DNA from 4 places in the Pseudomonas sp. A014 genome. Region 4 is predicted to be linked to each of the others. Evidence: riboswitches for the same ligand, from Rfam matches in the RefSeq annotation. Region 4 holds a riboswitch; each other region holds the start of a gene.
The links. Region 4 has a riboswitch for cobalamin ahead of ACTYOL_RS13965 (CbtB domain-containing protein). Riboswitches for the same ligand answer to the same signal wherever they lie in the genome.
Positions count from the first base shown of each region.

Region 1: another riboswitch for cobalamin. It lies ahead of cobW (cobalamin biosynthesis protein CobW); the one in region 4 lies ahead of ACTYOL_RS13965 (CbtB domain-containing protein).
Region 2: another riboswitch for cobalamin. It lies ahead of cobO (cob(I)yrinic acid a,c-diamide adenosyltransferase); the one in region 4 lies ahead of ACTYOL_RS13965 (CbtB domain-containing protein).
Region 3: another riboswitch for cobalamin. It lies ahead of ACTYOL_RS14760 (TonB-dependent receptor); the one in region 4 lies ahead of ACTYOL_RS13965 (CbtB domain-containing protein).

Region 1 is NZ_CP199001.1:2,357,721-2,362,800, reverse strand. It holds gene cobN (cobaltochelatase subunit CobN) at 1-1,482, opposite strand, end outside; gene cobW (cobalamin biosynthesis protein CobW) at 1,486-2,553, opposite strand; cobalamin riboswitch at 2,653-2,850, opposite strand; gene ACTYOL_RS10740 (LysR substrate-binding domain-containing protein) at 2,896-3,777, opposite strand; gene ACTYOL_RS10735 (ankyrin repeat domain-containing protein) at 3,941-4,588, shown strand; gene pobA (4-hydroxybenzoate 3-monooxygenase) at 4,703-5,080, opposite strand, start outside.
Region 2 is NZ_CP199001.1:4,500,567-4,505,646, forward strand. It holds gene ACTYOL_RS20870 (cobyrinate a,c-diamide synthase) at 1-1,088, opposite strand, end outside; gene cobO (cob(I)yrinic acid a,c-diamide adenosyltransferase) at 1,085-1,696, opposite strand; cobalamin riboswitch at 1,842-2,061, opposite strand; gene ACTYOL_RS20880 (hypothetical protein) at 2,198-2,776, shown strand; gene ACTYOL_RS20885 (C40 family peptidase) at 2,812-3,348, opposite strand; gene ACTYOL_RS20890 (C40 family peptidase) at 3,484-4,125, opposite strand; gene hda (DnaA regulatory inactivator Hda) at 4,251-4,955, opposite strand.
Region 3 is NZ_CP199001.1:3,253,189-3,258,268, forward strand. It holds gene lpxO (lipid A hydroxylase LpxO) at 1-558, shown strand, start outside; gene ACTYOL_RS14745 (carboxymuconolactone decarboxylase family protein) at 661-1,005, shown strand; gene ACTYOL_RS14750 (GNAT family N-acetyltransferase) at 1,084-1,653, shown strand; gene ACTYOL_RS14755 (outer membrane beta-barrel protein) at 1,739-2,485, opposite strand; cobalamin riboswitch at 2,647-2,849, shown strand; gene ACTYOL_RS14760 (TonB-dependent receptor) at 2,963-5,080, shown strand, end outside.
Region 4 is NZ_CP199001.1:3,080,783-3,085,862, forward strand. It holds gene ACTYOL_RS13950 (metal-dependent hydrolase) at 1-447, opposite strand, end outside; gene ACTYOL_RS13955 (alpha/beta hydrolase) at 639-1,523, shown strand; gene ACTYOL_RS13960 (hypothetical protein) at 1,539-2,270, opposite strand; cobalamin riboswitch at 2,440-2,662, shown strand; gene ACTYOL_RS13965 (CbtB domain-containing protein) at 2,762-2,947, shown strand; gene ACTYOL_RS13970 (CbtA family protein) at 2,958-3,647, shown strand; gene ACTYOL_RS13975 (cobalamin biosynthesis protein) at 3,647-4,042, shown strand; gene cobM (precorrin-4 C(11)-methyltransferase) at 4,074-4,826, shown strand; gene ACTYOL_RS13985 (DUF1272 domain-containing protein) at 4,890-5,080, shown strand, end outside.

The DNA of each region.
Region 1 (5,080 bases), 720 kb from region 4:
GGCGATCATCATCCGGCCGTTGCGGAACATCGGGTCTTGCTCGGGCGAGCCCCAGCGTTGGCGCACTGCCTGCTGGTTGGCCTCGGGCAGGCAGGCGAAGGCCGCGAGGTAGTCGTCCAGGGACAGGCTCTGGGCACAGGGACGCTGGTCGAGGTGGTCCAGGTCGTTGGTCACGCCGCCGAGCAGTTCGTGGATCAGCGCCGTGCCCGTCTGCGGCAGGCCCGCAACCGGGTAGCCCTCGGCCTGCAGGGCATGCAGGATGTTGAGCGCGGCGCCCGGCGTGTCGAGCCCTACGCCATTGCCGATACGCCCGTCGCGGGTCGGATAGTTGGCCAGCACCAGCGCCACACGCTTCTGGGCATTGGGCAGTCGCGCCAGCTCGACCCAGCGCCGCGCCAGTTCGGCGACGAAATCCATGCGTTCGGGATGGGCCTTGTAGCAGACCACATCGGACTGGCTGCGCTCGCTGCGCCAGGCCAGGTCCTTGAAGCTGACCGGCCGGGTGATGATGCGCCCGTCCAGCTCCGGCAAGGCGATGTGCATCGCCAGGTCGCGCGCGCCCAAGCCCTGCTCGCTGGCTTCCCAGCCGGGCTGGTTGTCCTGGGCGCAGATCGCCTGCAACACCGGCACGTCGCGGCGCAGCGGGCGCAGGTTGGGCCGCTCCGGGCTGGACAAGGCAAAGCCTGTGGTGTTGATCACCACCTCGGCGTCGACCTCGTCGAGCCACGCCTCGACCTGTTCCAGACAGGCCGACTCCTTGAGGCTGGCGACTGCGATCGGCAATGGGTTCAGCCCTGCCGCCTGCAAGCGCTGGCAGAACACATCGATGAACGCGGTGTTGGCGGCCTGCAGGTGCGACCGGTAGAACAGGATCGGCGCCACCGGATGCTCCGGGTGCCACTCGGGGAACCAGTCTTCAAGCCCCGCACTGGGCTTGCCGGGGTGGTAGACCGTGGTGCGCGGCAGCGGCTGGGGTTCGTCCCAGGCATAGTCGCGCCCCAGCCACTGGCTGGCCAGGCAATTGAACAGGTTGACCGCATTGGCCTTGCCGCCCTGGCGCAGGTAGTGCCAGAGCCGCTCGGCCTGCTCGGTCGGCACCGTGCCCAACTGCGTCAGCTCAGGGTCGGGGCGGTCATCGCCGGGCACCAGGATCAACTGCACGCCACGCGCCGCGAGTTCGACCAACTGTTCTACGCCATAGCGCCAGTAGCCGACACCGCCGTGCAGCGACACCAGGATCACCTTGGCGTGACGCAACACCTCGTCGATGTACAAGTCGACGGAGGCGTGGTTCTGCACCTGCATGGGGTTGGCCAGGCGCAGGCTGGGGAAATCGTCCGGCAACTGCTCGGCGGTTTCGGCGAGCAGTGCCAGGTGAGAGTCGCCGCTGCAGAGAATCACCAGCTCGGCGGGCGTCTGGCCAAGGTCGGCAATGCTGTCGTCCGGCACGAAGCCGCCGGGCTGGGTCCGCAGCAGGTGCATGGATCAGGCGCCCAGGGCCTGGCGCAGGCGCGCTTCCAACTGTGCCGCGTCGAGGTCCTGACCGATCAGCACCAGACGGGTGATGCGCGGCTCGTCGCTGCGCCAGGCGCGGTCGAAGTGCTTGTCGAAGCGCGTGCCCACACCTTGGATCAACAGGCGCATCGGCTTGCCGGGGATCGCGGCAAAACCTTTGGCACGCAGGATGCCGAACTCGGTGACCAGTTGCGTCAGGGCATCGAGCAGCAGGCTTTCGTCCGCTTCAGGCAGGTCGATGGAGATGGAGTCGAAGGCGTCATGATCATGATCGTCATGATCGTCGCCGTCGTGGTGCGAATCGTGGTGGGTGCGACGGCCATCGATATGCACTTCGGACTCGGCCCCTACGCCCAGCAACACATCCAGCGGCAGGCGACCGCTGCTGGCCTCGATCACCTTGACGGCCGGCGGCAGTTCTTCGGCGACTTCGGCGCGGACCTTGGCCAGGCCCTCGGCGTCGATCAGGTCAGCCTTGTTCAGCACCACCAGATCGGCACTGGCCAGCTGGTCGGCGAACAGCTCGTGCAGCGGGGATTCGTGGTCCAGGTTGGGGTCCAGCTTGCGCTGGGCGTCGACCTGGTCCGGGTAGGCGGCGAAGGTGCCGGCGGCCACGGCCGGGCTGTCGACCACGGTGATCACCGCATCGACGGTGCAGGCATTGCGGATTTCCGGCCACTGGAAGGCTTGCACCAGCGGTTTGGGCAAGGCCAGGCCACTGGTCTCGATGAGAATGTGGTCCAGGTCACCGCGACGGGCGACCAGCTCACGCATCACCGGGAAGAACTCTTCCTGCACGGTGCAGCACAGGCAGCCGTTGGCCAGCTCATAGACGCGGCCGTTGGCCTCTTCCTCGGTGCAGCCGATGCTGCACTGCTTGAGGATTTCGCCGTCGATACCCAACTCGCCAAACTCGTTGACGATGACCGCGATGCGTCGCCCCTGGGCGTTGTCGAGCATGTGGCGAAGCAAGGTGGTCTTGCCCGAGCCGAGGAAGCCGGTGACGATGGTGACGGGAAGTTTGGCCAGTGTTTTCATGTGGCGATGCCCTTGGCAGCAATGGTGCGGGCATGCGGGACGAAAGCCGCGGCCGACCGGCCGGACTCGCTCGCCACCGGATCACCCCGCCCGGTTGAAAGTCGAAAACGTTGCGAGGCAGGTCTCCTGGCTTGCACTGCACGACGTCCAGCCGTCAGGGCGACGCCTTCCCGCGCGTGGGCGCAGTGGCTGTGTCGAACCTGTTCAGTGCTTACAGTTGCGGGGGCAGCCGCGGCTTGTACCGCGTTCCCGTCTTAGCTCCGGCAGCGCCGGAGAACCTCGAAGCGGCAAGGCTACGCAGTGGTGCGCAGGTGGTCAACCGTCTGACGCTGATCGGAGCCTTCAGATGCCATCCCCGGCCAGCAGCTCGGTCAGCACCTGCGCCAGGGCCTTGACCATCACGTCGGCCGTTGGCCGGTGGACGATGACGATCTCGTAGCTGTCCACCTCCGGCAAACCTTGCGCCGCCCCCAGCACCCGGTGCTCGGCGGTGGCCGCGCGCGGCGGCAGCAGGCTCACGCCCATGCCGTCGGCCACCGCGGCCTGGATCCCGGACAGGCTGGAGCTGGTGAAGCTGATTCGCCAACGGCGGCCCATGCCTTCGATGGCATGGATCATGTCTTCGCGGTACAGCCCGCGCGGCGGAAAGGTGACCAAGGGTACCGGGTCAAGCTCGAAGGCCGGCATGCGTACGCTGTCGATCCATTGCAGACGCTCGGGCCAGCAGGACACGCCCTCGCGGCTGTTGCGTCGCTGCTTGAGCAGCACCAGGTCGAGTTCGCCATTGTCGTAGGCCTGGCTCAGGTCGCGGCACAGACCGCTGGTGACTTCCAGCTTGACCTGCGGGTGCAGGCGGCTGAACGCCGACAGCGCATTGGTGGTTCGCCCGCCGACGAAGTCTTCGGGCACGCCAAGGCGCACGGTGACGCCAACCATGGCCCCGGCCAGGGCCTCGAGCATCTGGTCGTTCAGCGCCAGCATGTGCCTGGCATAGCCAAGCAGCGTCTGCCCGGCGTCGGTGGGCAGCACGTCGCGATTGCCACGCACCAGCAGGCGATGGCCGACCATCTCCTCGAGGCGTCGCACCTTCTGGCTGATGGTCGACTGGGTCGAATGCAGGCGCGCTGCAGCCGTGGTGAAGCTGCCGCAATCGGCGACCACGACGATGGCGCGCAACAGGTCGAGGTCGAACAGAGCCCTATTCGGTTTTACGCTGATGGACATGAGGGTATTCGGTTTTCAAATGACGAGCCTGACTTCTAGCATGGCCCTTCACGCCGGGCAACGTTGATGCATTCGGAAATCCACTACCGGTCATCCAGATAATTCGTTTCAGTCGCCGGCAACTTTTTCCCTAGGATGAGGTTTTGCCTCAGGAGCCCCACGCATGCGCCACACCCTCGCCGCCTGCCTGCTGGCCTTCACCTGCCTTGCCGCCCACGCCGAGACCACCTCCATGGATACCCGCCTGCTTTATGCCGCCCAGCGCAACGATGCACCTGCCATCCGTCGCTTGCTCAAGGAACCACTGGCGCTCGACAGCCGCGATGGCCAAGGGCGCACGCCCCTGCTGGCGGCGACCCAAGGCAACCATATCGACGCGGCCAAAGTGCTGATCGAAGCCGGCGCCGATGTCAACGCCAAGGACAACATCCACGACAGCCCCTACCTGTATGCCGGTGCCCGCGGCCTGAACGAGATCCTGCGCCTGACCCTGGCCCACGGCGCCGACCTCGCCAGCACCAACCGCTACGGCGGCACCGCGCTGATCCCGGCGGCCGAGCGTGGTCATGTGGAAACGGTGCAGATATTGATCGACGCGGGCGTGGACGTGAACCACCTCAACCGGTTGCACTGGACCGCCTTGCTGGAGGCAGTGATCCTTGGCGACGGCGGCCCGCGCCATGTGGACATCGTGCGTCGGCTGCTGGCGGCAGGCGCGGACCCTGCGATTGCCGACAAGGATGGCGTGACGGCGCTGGAGCATGCGCGCGCACGCGGGTATACAGAGATGGTGGCGATGCTGGAGCGTTGATGAAGCGCTGGCCCGTGCCAAGTGCACCGCGCTGCCTGGCACGGGCTACGCCCGTGTTCGCGGGACAAGCCCGCTCCCACAGGGATTGGGCTGAATAAGGTGTTCGCAAGCCCGCTACTCCACCGCCTCGTACGGCAAGCCCACATAATTCTCGGCAATGTTCACCAGGCCGGCCTCGGACGACAGGAAGTACTCCCGGTCGGCCTCCTGCATCTTCTGGTCCCAGGCATCCTTGTGCTCGCCAAAATCATGCAGCAGCTGGGTCATGAACCAACTGAAACGCTCGCCCTTCCAGACCCGCCGCAGCGCCAGCGGTGAGTAGCGCTCCAGCAGGTCGGTGCGGCCTTCGCGGTAGACCTTGACCAGGATGCGATACAGGTAGTTGACATCCGAGGCTGCCAAGTTCAGGCCCTTGGCCCCGGTCGGTGGCACGATATGCGCCGCATCCCCCACCAGGAACAGGTGCCCGTACTGCATCGGCTCGACCACCAG
Region 2 (5,080 bases), 1.4 Mb from region 4:
TGCAGCGCCAACGCGGCGAGGCGCTTCTGCATCACGGCCTCGCCGGGCAACAGGCCTAGCAGCTCGGCACGTTCGCCCGCAACGTCGGTCAAGGCCTCAAGCAGGTAGAGCATGCCGCCGCATTCGGCCAACAAGGGTTTGCCTTCGTCATGGTGGCCGCGGATCGCCTCGCGCATCGGCGCGTTGGCCGCCAGGGCGTGGTGATGCAGTTCAGGGTAGCCGCCGGGCAAATACAGGCTGTCGACCGCAGGCAGGTGCCGGTCGTGCAAGGGCGAGAAGAACACGAGCTCCGCGCCCTGATCGCGCAGCAGGTCGAGGTTGGCGCCATAGAGGAAGGCGAACGCCTCGTCGCGGGCCACACCGATGCGCACACCGGCAAGGCTTGCGGTCGAGGGGTCGGCGTGTGGTTCGACAAAGGCCACCGGCGGCGGCAAGGCAGCATCGCAGCTGGCGCCCAAGGCCTCGGCGGCAGCGTCCAGACGTGCATCCAGATCGTTCAGCTCACTGGCCTGGACCAGGCCGAGGTGACGGCTGGGCAACTCGATGCCGCGCTCGCGAGACAACCCGCCATACCAGCGCAAGCCTTCGGTCAGGCTACCTTCGAGCAGTTGCGCATGGCGCAGGCTGCCGACCCGGTTGGCCAGCACGCCAGCGAATGGCAGGTCAGGCTGGTAGCGCGCCAGGCCCAGGGCCAGAGCCCCGAAGGTCTGGGCCATGGCCGTGCCATCGATCACCGCCAGCACCGGCACGCCGAAGTGCCGCGCCAGGTCAGCGCTCGACGGCGTACCGTCGAACAGCCCCATGACACCTTCGATGAGGATCAGGTCGGCGTCAGCGGCAGCGTCCCACAACAGACGGCGGCTCTCCTGTTCGCCGATCATCCACATGTCCAACTGGTACACCGGCGCGCCACTGGCGCGCTCCAGGATCATCGGGTCGAGAAAATCCGGCCCGCACTTGAACACCCGCACCTTGCGCCCGAGGTTGCGGTGCAGGCGCGCCAAGGCGGCGGTGACGGTGGTCTTGCCCTGGCCGGAGGCTGGTGCGGCAATCAGCACCGCCGGGCAATGACGGGTGGCTCGACTCACAGTTCAACGCCCTTCTGTGCGCGGATACCGGCCTGGAAGGCGTGCTTGAGCATGCCCATCTCGGTCACGGTGTCGGCCAGCTCGATCATTTCCGGCTTGGCGGCGCGGCCAGTGACGATCACGTGTTGCATCGGAGGACGGGCCTGGATGTCCGAGAGCACCTGGTCCAGGTCGAGGTAGCCGTGCTTGAGGGCGATATTCAGCTCATCGAGCACTACAAACTGCACCGACGGGTCCTGCAGCAACTGGCGGGAGACGGCCCAGGCCGCCTCTGCTGCGGCGATGTCGCGCTGGCGATCCTGGGTTTCCCAAGTGAAGCCCTCGCCCATCACGTGGTAGCGCACTTCGTTGGGAAAGCGGCGGAAGAACAGCTCCTCGCCGGTGCTGTTGCGGCCCTTGATGAACTGCACCACCCCGCACTGCATGCCATGCCCCAGCGCACGGGCAAGCATGCCGAAGGCCGAGCTGCTCTTGCCCTTGCCATTGCCAGTGAGCACCAGCAGCAGGCCGCACTCATTCGGGGAATTGGCGATACGTTCGTCGATGATCGCTTTTTTGCGCTGCATGCGTGCCAGGTGGCGTTCGTCGCGCTCGATGGATTCGCTCATCAGGGGTTCTCCGCAGGCTGTCGACGCGCCGGTCGGGCACTCGCGGGCGGGCACCAGGCAACGACAGATAAACAAGGCAGGCAGGCGAAGGGAGCGCGCAAAGGCCGTGGCGATACCACGGGGCAGCGCGCATCACCCTCCGTGATGCCGTTGACAGTGACAGGCCGGTCTCCGGGCTCGTGAGCCGGGCCTTGGCCCGAAACCGCGCGCCTTCCCGGGTGCGGACACCCAGTGGCCTTGCGCGGCCTTGACTCACCTACCGTTGCGGGGGCAGCGCCGGATTCGCGCCCTGCTGGCGCCCACCGGCTTCCCAGTTTCACCCTGCCGGAGCTGATCCGCAGAGCACCTGAAACACGCCGCGAAGGTTAGAGGGTTGCACAGGGAGCGTCAATTAAACGCGGACGATGAACGGTTGATCTGGGTGCTTGTCTCACTATTGAAGCAGTGATATCACATAGCCATCACCGGCTGTACGCGACCATAATAAAAGGAGAGCGCGGCATGCAAGGCTTGATCATCAACAACCCGCACCTGGAATTCCTGCGCCCGGCCCTGGAGCGCTGGATCGACTGCATCGACCGCTTCAACCAGATCCATGGCGATGGCGATGCGCCCTATTGGCACGGCGCCCAGGCCAATGCCGGTATCCTCGCCGCCGCTGCCTGGCAGGCCGAGCTGGTGGCGCTGCAGCACTATCAGAGCAAGAAGCAGCGTGACGAAGGCGAGCGCGAGGGGCGCTGCGATCTGTCGATTGCTGGCGCCGAACAATCCATTCATCTGCACACTGAGCAGCGCTGGCCGAAGATCGCCCGCCTGGACCTGGCGGGCGCCCTGCAGGAGGCGGCGACGTTGGCGCGGCTGGCAGCCTATCCCAGCCAGCTCAAGGCCGGGGCGCTGTTTGTCAGCCCGTGGAAGGCGGGGCAGCATGCAAGCCCCGAGGAACTACAGGATATGGTCGATGACTTGAACAAGCACACGGCCTGCGCGATTGCCTGGTACTTCCCGTATGCGTACCGCAAGCTGCATAACGAGTCAGGGCAATACCACCCGGGTGTGGCGTTGTTGCTCAAGCAGGCTTGAATGTACGCCGGGGCTGCTGCGCAGCCCCGACAATCTCAGGGATTCTGCGCCAGATGCCCCGGCGCCAACACCCGCTTGGCCTGCAAGTAGGCCTTGGACCAGTAGCTGTTCGACAGGTAGTCCAAGCGCACCGTACCGCCGGTGGACGGCGCATGCACGAAGCGCCCCTCCCCCACGTAGATCCCGGCATGGCTCACCTGCGAGCCACCGCCGGTGGCGAAGAACACCAAGTCACCGGATTGCAGCGAATTGATGTCCACGGTCGGTGCACGCATGACGATCATCTCGCGGGTCGAGCGTGGCAGGTTGATGTTGGCCGCGCCGCGGTAGACGTAACCGATCAGGCCACTGCAATCGAAACCCGAATCCGGGGTGTTGCCGCCCCAGCGGTACGGGGTGCCGACCAGACCGATGGCACGGATCAACACATCGTCAGCCACAGGCGACGAGGAAGGTTGGTCGATGAAGGTGATCTGCGGCTTGGCCACAGGTGCCGGTGCCGGAGCACGGCTGGAACAGGCGGCAAGCAGTGCCACCAGGGAAAGGAATGCGAAGCGCGTCATCATCGCCATGGGTCAGAACCTGTCTGAGACCAATCGGCCGCAGCCGAAAAAAGAGTTAAGGATTTAGATTAGACGCTATTCGTAAATGCGCACGGCGGCTCGCTTTTCAGCTACGCCGCCGTGCGAGGATACATCATTTTGATATCAGTTGCGCGACAGGGTAGTGGTCGGCGCCATGGCCAAGGCACGCTTGGCTTCGATGAAGGTCTTGCTCCAGTAGCGGTCATCGAGGTTATCGATGCGCACACCACCGCTGCGGCGGCTGCTGGAGTGGATGAACTGGTTGTCACCCAGGTAGATGCCGGCATGGCTGACACGGCCACGGCCGTTGGTGCTGAAGAACAGCAGGTCACCCGGCTTGAGCTTGTTGCGTGCGACCTTGGGGGCATCGACGTTGATCATCTCGCGGGTCGAGCGCGGCAGGTTCATGCCGGCCTCTTCACGGAACAGGTAGCCGATGAAGCCGCTGCAATCGAAGCCGGACTGCTCGGAGGTACCGCCGAAACGATAACGGGTGCCGATCAGCGACATGCCACGCTCCAGAATGCTGTCTGCAAGGACGGGCAACTGGTAGGGCTTGCTATTGCTGGAGAAGGCTTGAAGGTCTTCATCGGTGGCGAGGTCTTCTTCATCGAATACCGACGAATGCGAAGCCTTGGCCTTGACCGCGGTTTGCGCGGTGACCGATGGATGATCCTGGGGCTGGGAAATCGGGCCTTGGGCCGCGCAGCCAAAAAGCAGGGTCACGAGTGCGAGTGGCACGAGGGGTGCGAAGCGCTTGAGCATGGGCACGACCGTGTCTGTAATCCTTTAGAAGGGGGAAACTATGCCTTCTATCGGACCTATTTGCAAATTTTATCGAAAAAAATGTGACTTTTGCGTTTTGCCGCTCTGGCCCGGTGTTTTCAGCGTTACCAGCCGAGAGTTTCCTTGAGGAAGGGAATGGTCAACTTGCGCTGGGCTTGCAGCGAGGCCTGGTCGAGGCGTTCGAGCAGATCGAACAGTGCACTCATGCTGCGCGTTCCACGGGTGAGAATGAAGTGCCCGACCTCATCGGTCAGGTGCAGGCCACGGCGCGAGGCGCGCAATTGCAAGGCACGCAGCTTGTCTTCGTCGGACAGGCCACGCATCTGGAAAATCAGTGCCAGGGTGAGCCTTGACTTGAGGTCGGCGAGCTTGATCGGCAGCTCGCGCGGCGAACTCGAGGCCGCCAGCAGCAGACGCCTGCCGCTGTCACGCAGGCGATTGAACAGATGGAACATCGCCTCTTCCCAGTCGGCCTTGCCGGCAATCACGTGCAGGTCGTCGATGCACACCAGCTCGTACTGCTCCAGATGGTCGAGCAACTCCACGCCTCGGTCGAGCAACTGCGCCAACGGCAGGTAGACGGCGGGTTCGCCCAGTTGCTGGAAACGGTGGGTGGCAGCCTGCAGCAGGTGGGTGCGCCCTGCGCCCTGCTTGCCCCACAGATAGATGAGGCTCTCGGTCCAGCCCGCGTCGGCTTCGCACAGCCGCTCGACATAGCCCAGTGCCGCGGCATTGGCGCCCGGATAGTAGTTGATGAAGGTGGCGTCATCGCGCAGGCGCACACCCAGGGGCAACTGGATTGGTTTCATGCTGGCTGGCGGTCGCGAGGACCAAAGGGGGCCTTTGGTGAAGAGTGCGCAAAGTCTATACCCGCAGCGCGGGCGGCACAATCGGGGAAGGGAATAGCGCAAGTAAAATCAACAGGTTGCGTGAT
Region 3 (5,080 bases), 170 kb from region 4:
GGCGAGAGCCACCCTTCGGCGATGACCCTGTGCCCACGCACGACCGAACTGCTGCAAGGCATCGGCACGGTCAAGGCGGCGATGTTCGCCACCCTGCCGCCGGGAGCCAAGCTGGTTCGTCACCGTGACCCCTATGCCGGCTCCTACCGTTACCACCTGGGCCTGGACACACCGAACGACGATGGTTGCTACATCGATGTGGACGGCGAGAAGTATTCCTGGCGCGACGGCGAGGCGGTGATCTTCGACGAGACGTACATCCACTACGCGGCCAATACCACCGAGCACAACCGTATCATCCTGTTCTGCGACGTCGAGCGCCCATTGAAGTACCGCTGGGCAAGCGCCTTCAATCGTTGGTTCAGCCGCAACGTCATGGCCGCCGCAGCCGCGCCCAACGATGCCAACGACAAGACCGGCGGCATCAATCGCCTGTTCACGCGCATCTACAAGATCCGCGAACGTGGTAAGGCCATGAAGAAGCGCAACCGCACCCGCTACTACCTCGAGAAGTGGGCCGTGGTGGCGGCACTGGTGCTGCTGTTCATCTACATCTGACACGTCCTGCGGCCTCCTTGCCCCTCGGTGACGAGGCCTGCCCTTCCCCCCATCTTCGACTAGCCTGAAAGCTCCTGTTGCCAACCTGACAAGGTGAAGACGATGAGCATGATGGACTGGGACGCCTACCGTAAGCAGTTGATGGCCGGCATCGGCGATCTCAAGCAGCTTTCTCCCGACACCGTGGCCGGCTACGCCACCGCCAGCGCTGCCGGCGCCAAGACCAACCACCTCGACGCCAAGACCCGCGAGCTGATTTCCCTGGCCGTGGCGGTGACCACTCGCTGCGACGGCTGCATCGCCGTGCATTCGCAGCAGGCGGTCAAGCACGGTGCGACCCGCGAGGAAATCGCCGAAGCCCTCGGCGTGGCCGTGGCCATGAACGCGGGCGCTGCCCTGGTGTATTCGGCACGGGCGCTGGATGCGGTCGGCAAGGCCGGCAGTTGACGCTCTCGGGCGCCACAGCCCTTGCATGACGGCGCCCATCCACCCAGACTTGCCGGCCCAGCCCGAGCAGGAACCGACATGATCCACATTCGCCCCATGACCGCGGAAGACTTCGAGCGTTTCTGGCCGACCTTCCAGGCCATCGTCCAGGCGCGCGAAACCTACGCATACGACCCGCAGATGTCGCAGGAGCAGGCGCGCACGCTGTGGCTGGAGTTTCCGTTGCACACCCTGGTGGCCGAAGAGGATGGCGAGCTGCTTGGTTCCTACTACCTCAAGGCCAATGCCGCAGGCCCGGGTGCGCACGTGGGCAATTGCGGATACATGGTCACACCCCGTTCACGCGGACGTGGCGTGGCACGGCTGATGTGCGAGCACTCGCAGAAGCTGGCGCGCCAGGAGGGTTTTCTGGCCTTGCAGTTCAATTCGGTAGTGGCGAGCAACGAGGTGGCCGTGGGGCTGTGGCACAAGCTCGGTTTCGAGACCGTCGGGCGCCTGCCCAAGGCATTTCGTCATGCAGCACTGGGGCTGGTGGATTGCCTGGTGATGTACAAGTGGCTGGCCGATGAGCCGGTAACCGAGAAACCGGCACTGCTGATCGGACGCAAGAATATCGAGGCACGGGTGTCTCGGCGCCGGGGCCGCTAGGCACCCTTGAGCCTGCTGGGGAATCCTCGTGCCGAGATTGCGGCACGAGGCTGCCCTTACATACGGCGTACAACCATCGAAGGCATCAGAACGCCAGGCCGACCTTCACGCCAAACTCGTCACGCTTGAGCTTGTTGTTGTCGGCAACCGGCGAGTCCTCGTCGATCTTGTACTCGGTACGGGTGTAGTACACGCCCGCCTGGATCGGCATGCCGCCCTGCTGGTTCATCAGCAGAGTGACTTCGGCATACGGGTTGGTACGGTCCTTCATGTCGACACTGTCGCTGCCGAAGTCGTCGACCTTCAAGCGCGCACGGCCATCGATGGTGTGACGAGCACCGACTTCGACACGCAGGGTCGAGGCATCGAACTGGTGGTTGTAACCCAGCGCGGCCTTGGCGAACGGCGACTTGTAGGTCAACTTGGTGTCCAGGTCGTTGATCTCGGGCTCGAAACGGGTCCAGCTGTAACCGCCACCGACGATCACGTCGACGAAGTTGCGCGCATCCAGCGCGGCACGCCAGCCAAGGTCGAGGTCGGCCTGTGCCTCCTTGAGCTTGTTGTCGTTCTTCTTGCCGTACTTGGCTTCGGCACCGATCTGGTAGATGAAGCCGGACTCGGCCGTCATCTTGTTGCCGAAGTTGGCGAACACACCGCCTTGGCCCAGGTGCTCCTTGTCGGAGTCGCTGCCGCCTTCGAACTTGAACTTGTCGTAGGAACCGAGCAGGCCGAAGGTGAACAGGGGCTCGGTGCTGGGGGCTGCCATCGCTGCCAGCGGCGCGCCGAGGAGGGCCAGGGCGCAAGTGTGACGCAGCAGTTTTCCAGTAAACATTCGCAAAAGTCTCCATGACGTTGAATAAAAAGGGCGAACGAGCGGTTCGAGACAACGTCAGTCGGAAAAGTTCGAAAAAAATCTAATAAAAACGCGCAACCCTGTAGCCCATCACGTTTTTTCGCCTATCCAAACGATTGACTCCCCCTGCGTTCGATGGTCAGATGCCGCCAGTTTCAGGTGTCCTGCGCCGCCGTGCGCAGGGTGAAACGGGAAGCCGGTGCGTCTTTGCAGACAAGTCCGGCGCTGCCCCCGCAACGGTAAGCGAGCGAATCCTTCGACACACCACTGTGCTCAGGCATGGGAAGGTGAAGGCTTCACGACCCTCGCAAGCCCGGAGACCGGCCTGACGCTTCTGTTGGCAAACCCGCGGTGGGCGGGCGCAGGCCGGTGTTCGCGTGCGCGCCTGCGTGCGTGTCTGCTCGTCTTTGCGTTGTTTCCACCGGGATCCATTCATTCCTGAACCCGTGGAACGACATGTCCCGACACTTCAAGCTTCAAACTCTGGCCGCCTGCATGGCCGTGTCCCTGCCGGCGCTGGCCGAGCAGCCGCAAGGCAAGGTCCTCGACCTGCCCTCGACGGCGATCACCGAGACCCGCGACGAACAGATCGTCGATCTGGCAACCCCTACCCAAGCCGGTTCGCGCCTGAACCTCAGCGCCCTGGAGACCCCAGCCAGCACCACCAGCATCACCGCCGAGCAGATCCAGCAGCGCGCCAACCTCACGGTGCAGGATGCAGTGACCCGATCGCCCGGCATTACCTCCGTCGGCACCCCGGGCAACGGCAACACCGCCCTCTCCGCGCGTGGTTTCACCGGACACGCCTCGGTGATGACCCTGTTCGACGGCTCGCGCCTGTACACCGGCGCCGGCACCCAGACCTTTCCGGTCGACCCGTGGATGGTCGAGCGCATCGATGTGATCCGCGGCCCCGCCTCGGTGCTTTATGGCGAAGGCGCCACGGGCGCTGTGATCAACGTGATCCCGAAAAAACCCTTCGCCGGTGAGATCCGCAACCACCTGCGCCTGGGCTATGGCTCATGGGATCGCCAGCAACTGGGGCTGGACAGCGGCGGCAGCCTGAGCGAGCGCCTCAGCTACCGCGTTACCGTGAACAAGCAGGAAGGCAATGGCTGGGTCGACCGCACCGATTCGCGCAGCCTGGCCTTGAGTGCAGCCTTGCGCTTCGATGCCACCGACGACCTGAGCTTCACCCTCGCCCATGAGCGTGGCGACGCACAGCCCTCGAACTACTTTGGCACGCCGCTGATCGACGGCCACCTGCGCGACAGCCTGCGCAAGAAGAACTACAACATTCAGAACGACGTGCAGCGCTACCACGACGAATGGACCCGCTTCAACACCGACTGGACCCTCAGCGACAGCGTCACGGCCAGCAACCAGCTGTACTACATCAAGAGCCGTCGGCACTGGCGCAATGCCGAGGACTACACCTGGGATCCGACCCGCGAGCAGCTGGAGCGGGCAAGCTACCTGGAGATCAAGCACAACCAGGAGCAGATCGGCGACCGCCAGAGCTTCACCTCCGATCATTCGCTGTTCGGGCTGAACAGCAAGACCGTGGTCGGTGCCGAGTACAACAAGATCCGTTTCAATGTCGACAGCAACTCGCCGTACAACGATGTCGGCGGCGATTACGACGATCCTTGGAGTCCGGCACCGGGCGGGTTCCAGAGCCAGAACGTCACACGTCCACAGACCCTCTCGACCACCCACACCTTCGCCCTGTTCGCCGAGAACCGTACCCAACTGACCGATCGCCTGTCGCTGGTGACCGGTATCCGCCGCGACCAGAACCACATAGACCGTGACAACCTGACCAACGACACGCGAGTCGACCGCAGCCTGCAAGGCGGCAACTGGCGCGCCGGCCTGGTATTCGCGGTAACAGACAACCTGTCGCTGTACGGCCAGTACTCCACCAGCGAAGACGGGGTGAGCAACCTGATCAGCCTCAGCCCGAGCCAGATCAACTACGACCTGACCGAATCGAAGCAGACCGAGCTGGGGCTCAAGCAGCGCTTCTGGGATGGGCGTGGTGAATGGACCCTGGCGGCGTATCACATCGTCAAGAAGAAGCTGTTGGTCGACGACCCGATCAGCCATGAGAAACAGCAGGCTGGCCAGCAGACCTCCGACGGCCTGGAAGCCGCGCTTGAGCTGGATCTGGGCCACCAATGGCAGGTATCGGCCAACGCCTCGGTGGTCCGCGCCAAGTACGACGACTTCGACGAGATCGTCGGCGGCATCGCCCAGGACCGCGCCGGCAACCGCCCCGCCAACGTTCCGCGCCGCACCGCCAACCTCTGGCTCAACAAGGGCTTCGGCGAGACCGTCGACGCCGGCATCGGCCTGCGCTACGTCGACCAGCGCTATGCCGACACCGCCAACGCTTACAGCGTCCCCGGCTACACCGTAGTCGATGCCAATCTCGGCTGGCAGGTACTGCCCGACGTACGCCTGGGCCTGCAGTTGAACAACCTGTTCAACCGCGACTACGTGGTTGCCGCGCACAGTGGCGAACAATGGCTGTTGGGCGCGCCACGCTCGTACTTCGCAACGGTGGACTAC
Region 4 (5,080 bases):
GTAGATCACAGCGACCAGCAGCGGCACGGTGTAGATCGGGTCGATGATGAACACTGCCGCCCAGCTTTCGGGAGTGAACGGCAGCGGCCAGAACAATTGCGTGCCATAGACCGTGAAGGCGTCCAACAGGGGATGGGTGACCAGCACCAGCCAGAACGCCACGAACAGTCGGGGCCAACGGTAGCCTCTGTCGGGCCGGCGCCTCTGCCCTACCCAGGCCACCAGCCACGCCAGCAGCAGCGCCAGGCCGGTAAGGACGAAGATCGAATGGGAAAAACCGCGGTGATAGGTCATCTGCGAAACAGGGTCCGCATACCGGATCACCACATCGAGATCGGGCAAGGTGGCCAGCGCGGCACCGTACAACAGCGAACGGCGGCCCTGGATGCGGCCGAGCACGGTACCTTGCAGGGCGGCGCCAAGTACGGCTTGGGTAATCGAGTCCAAGGTAAGTCTTCCATCGACAGGGTCAGGGAAACCTACCCCTCGGCGCCCGCTGCGGCAAGCGTGCAGATCCCCTCGAGGGCGCTGGGGAAACAGCTTGCAAACATGTGTCAGCACCGCTCGGGAAAAATTGCCTGCAGCGAGGCCATGGCTTCTGTTAAAAACGACGATTTCCAGCACGCCTGATGACACCCATGACCGACACCCTGCTCACTCACTTCAAACGCCGCTGGCTCACCTGGCTGGCCATGGCCTTGCTGGTGGTGGGCCTGCCCGCGGGTTGCGCGGTCTTGCAGCACAAGGAGCGCGAACTGGTGTTTCGTATCGAGCCGGGCCAGGCCAGTTGGTTCAGGGGCCTGCCGGCCGGCGTACAGGAGCTGGACCTGCGCCCGCGCAGCTTCACCGACGGCCAGAGCCTGCACGCCTGGTGGTGGCCGGCCAAACGCGCCGATGCGCCAGCGATACTCTACCTGCACGGCGTACGCTGGAACCTCACCGGTCAGTTGTTCCGCATCGAGCAGCTGCACGCCATGGGCTATTCGGTGCTGGCCGTGGACTACCGCGGGTTTGGCCAGAGCCAAGGCGACCTGCCGTCCGAGGCCACGGTATACGAGGACGCCCGAATTGCCTGGGAGCGCTTCGCCCAGTTGCAGCCGGTGCCAAGCAAGCGCCTGATCTTCGGCCATTCGCTGGGCGGTGCGGTCGCTGTCGAGCTTGCGTCGGAGCTCGCACGCCAGGCACGCCAGCAAGGCCAGCCCGTACCTGCGCGCGGCCTGATTCTCGAATCCACCTTCACCTCCCTTGGCGACGTGGCAGCATCGGTGGCCGATACCGCACTGCCGGTACGCTGGCTGCTGTCGCAGAAGTTCGACTCGCTGGGCAAGATCGCCGATATCGATTTACCTCTGCTGCTGGTGCACGGCCTGGACGACCGCTATGTGCCGCCACGCTTCAGCCAGGCGCTGTTCGAGGCCGCGCAGCAGCCCAAGACCTTGCTGCTGGTGCCGGGGGCAAGCCACAACAACAGCATGAGCCTGGCAGGCCAGCGCTATCGCCGCGCCATCGAAGCCTTGCTCTGAGGCCCGGGGCGATGATCACTGTACGGGCAGGAAATTCATCAGCAGCAGGCTCTGCGCATAGTTGAGGCCGATCCGTCGGTAGCGCTCATCGAGCATCTGCGCCAGCAGGTCGAGGCGTGCGACGATCTTGCCGAACTCGACGGCAAAACTCAGGTTGCTGCCCTCTTCCGAGATCTCGTTGGAAAACAGCAGCAACACACCATTGGCGTCCTGGCGCTGACCGAGCATCCAGGTGGCCTTTTCGATGTTGCGCGCGGCGTTATTGACGAACAGTGGGTCAATGGCGTCGGTCATGTAGAACTCGGTGCGCCCACCGTGGGCGGTAATCAACATGCTGCCGATCGCATAGATGAACGCACCGACCCGATCACCGCGAAACTCCGGGCTCAAGGCATAGCTCAGCGCCGCCAGGTCACGGCGCTCGCCCAGTTGCGGCAACGACTGGCGCTGCTCGATGGCCTGGCGGATCTGGCGCTCGGCAGTGGCGGCATCCAGGTATCCGGACTGCTTCCACTGACTGGGGTTGCGCAGGTAGAGCTTGTTCATCAGCAGATACAGGCTCTGCAGGTTGTCGCGCATGGACAAGGTGGCCATGCGGTCGACACTGGTCTGGAACAGCTCGCCAGGATGCCCGTTACCCAACTGGGTGAATACGTCACGCCCCTGCTGCCCGGTGCACCCGCACAGGGCGATCAAGACACCCACCAATGACAGGCGGGCACGGCGGCGAAAGGCGGGAACAGGCATTTGCACCGGGGTCCAGGGTCAGCGGCCGGGCCGGGAATCGGCGCAGCCTGGCCATGCATAGAGCCCCTGAATGTAAAAAAGTGCGACGTTCAAGGCTGACTGAGGATTTTCAGCCCGCCCATTTGCTCAATTCGTAACAAGAATTGACGACCAAAGCATGGCCGTGATCTCCTAATACATTACGTAGGGTGCCCCTTTGCAGGGGTGAAACGGGAAACCGGTGCGTCACAGGCTCTTCATGGGTCTGGCAAGTCCGGTGCTGCCCCCGCAACGGTAAGCGAGCGAGCGTCTGATCCACTGTGCCTGCAGTGCGGCATGGGAAGGTGACGCTCTCCCCAGGAGCCAGGCTCCTGCTCGTCAGCCCGGAGACCGGCCCGACGTCTTGTGATCACACCCCGCGGTGGGCGGGCGCTGTTGCATGTCCCTGGGCGGTTCTCGCCTGGGGTTGCCGCGCTTCCTGTCGCCCATGAAAAAAAGCAGAGGAATGCGTCATGTCCGTCACCAGCGCCAAACACAGCATCGCCACCCCCGTCAGCCTCAGCCAGCGTCTCGTCGTTGCGGTCGGCGCCAGCCTGCTGGGCTTGTGCCTGGTGTACTTCGCCGGGTTCTCGCACCTGGAGGCTGTGCACAACGCTGCCCACGATACCCGTCACAGCGCCGCCTTCCCTTGCCACTGAGTGTCCGATGATGATCAAGCGTATCGCTCGCACTGCAGGCTTCAGTGGCCTGCTCGCCGCACTTTTGCTGACGCTATTGCAGAGTTTCTGGGTCGCTCCGTTGATCCTTCAAGCCGAAACCTATGAAAACTCGGCCCCCACCGAGCAGCACGAGCACGCCGGTGAAAGTGCCGCTGGCCATGAGCACGGTGCAGAAGCCTGGTCACCGGAAGACGGCTGGCAGCGCGTGCTGTCGACCACCGGCGGTAACCTGGTGGTGGCAGTCGGTTTCGCGCTGATCCTCGCCGCACTCTACAGCCTGCGCGAACCCGGTCGAGTCAGTACTGGCGCCTTGTGGGGGCTGGGCGGCTTCGCCGTGTTCTGCCTGGCACCGACCCTGGGCCTGCCACCCGAACTGCCTGGCACCGCCGCAGCCGATCTGGGTCAACGCCAGACCTGGTGGATCGGCACCGCCGCCGCCACTGCTGTGGGCCTGGCGTTGCTGGTCTTCGCGCGGCACTGGCTGCTCAAAGTGCTTGGCGCAGCGCTGCTGGTGGTACCGCACCTGATCGGCGCCCCTCAGCCACTGGTGCATGAAAGCCTGGCGCCTGAAGCGCTGGAAGCACAGTTCAAGGTTGCCTCCTGGCTGACCAACGCAGCCTTCTGGGTGGCACTGGGTCTGCTGAGCGCCTGGCTGTACCGCCGCTCCGCGCAGGCCTGATGGCCGCGCTCTATGTCGGTTTCGGCTGCCGCCGGGGTTGCCCCGCGGCGGTTCTGGAAACCCTGCTGCACCTTGCACTGGCCAACAACGGCCTGACGCTGGCCGCGTTGCGAGGTATCGCCAGCATCGATCTCAAGGCTCAGGAGCCCGGCCTGCGGCAACTGGCCGAGCAGCTCGGCCTGCCCCTGACGCTGTACAGCGCCCAGCAACTGCAGCCCTTCCTGCCGTTGCTCAGCCACCGCTCCGAAATGGCCTTCAACACCACCGGCTGCTGGGGAGTGGCAGAAAGCGCGGCGCTGGCACTGGCGGCGAGCGAGGGTCAGCGCTCGCCGATCCTGACAATCACCAGGCAGGTGCTCGGTGACGCTACCCTGGCGCTGGCCAGCAACGGATAATCGCACTTCATTTCACCTTCAAGGACTTGCCATGACGGTCTATTTCATCGGTGCCGGCCCCGGCGATCCGGAGCTGATCACGGTCAAGGGCCAACGCCTGATCCGTCAATGCCCGGTGATCATCTACGCCGGCTCACTGGTACCGGCCGCGGTACTCGAAGGCCACACCGCCAGTACCCTGATCAACAGCGCCGAACTGCACCTGGAGCAGATCATCGGCGCAATCCGCGACGCCCATGACCAGGGCCTGGATGTGGCCCGTGTACACAGCGGGGACCCGAGCCTGTATGGCGCCATCGGCGAACAGATCCGCCACCTGCGCGAACTGGGCATCGACTACCAGATCATTCCTGGCGTTACCGCCACAGCCGCCAGCGCCGCCCTGCTCGGCTGCGAACTGACGCTGCCGGACATCTCGCAGACCGTCATCCTGACCCGCTACGGCGATCGCTCGCCGATGCCGGCAGGCGAGCAACTGGCGGACCTGGCGCGCCACCGCAGTACCTTGGCCATTCACTTGGGGGTACGCCATCTGCCGCGCATCGTCGAGGAGCTGCTGCCGCACTATGGGGCGGATTGCCCGGTGGCAGTGATCCACCGCGCCACTTGGCCGGACCAGGACTGGGTCAGGGGCCGTCTCGCCGATATCGTCGAGGGTGTTGCCAACAAAGGCTTCCGGCGCACGGCACTGATTCTCGTCGGCCATGTTCTAGGCGACGCACCGTTTGCCGACTCGGCCTTGTACCGCGCCGGCCACGCCCATCTGTATCGCCCCGGCGACTGAGGATTGCCAGCCAGCGTCCAGCGACCGACACTGGCGCATCTCTGTCCGCACCGGAGTTGCGCCATGCTCGAGCTACGCCCCAATTGCGAATGTTGCGATACCGATTTGCCCCCCGACACCCTGGACGCGCTGATCTGCTCGTTCGAGTGCACCTTCTGCCGCCGCTGCGCTGAACAGCATCTACAGGGACAATGTCCGAATTGCGCGGGGCAATTGCAGCAACGCCCGACACGGGTCGGTGCTGCGCTGCTCAA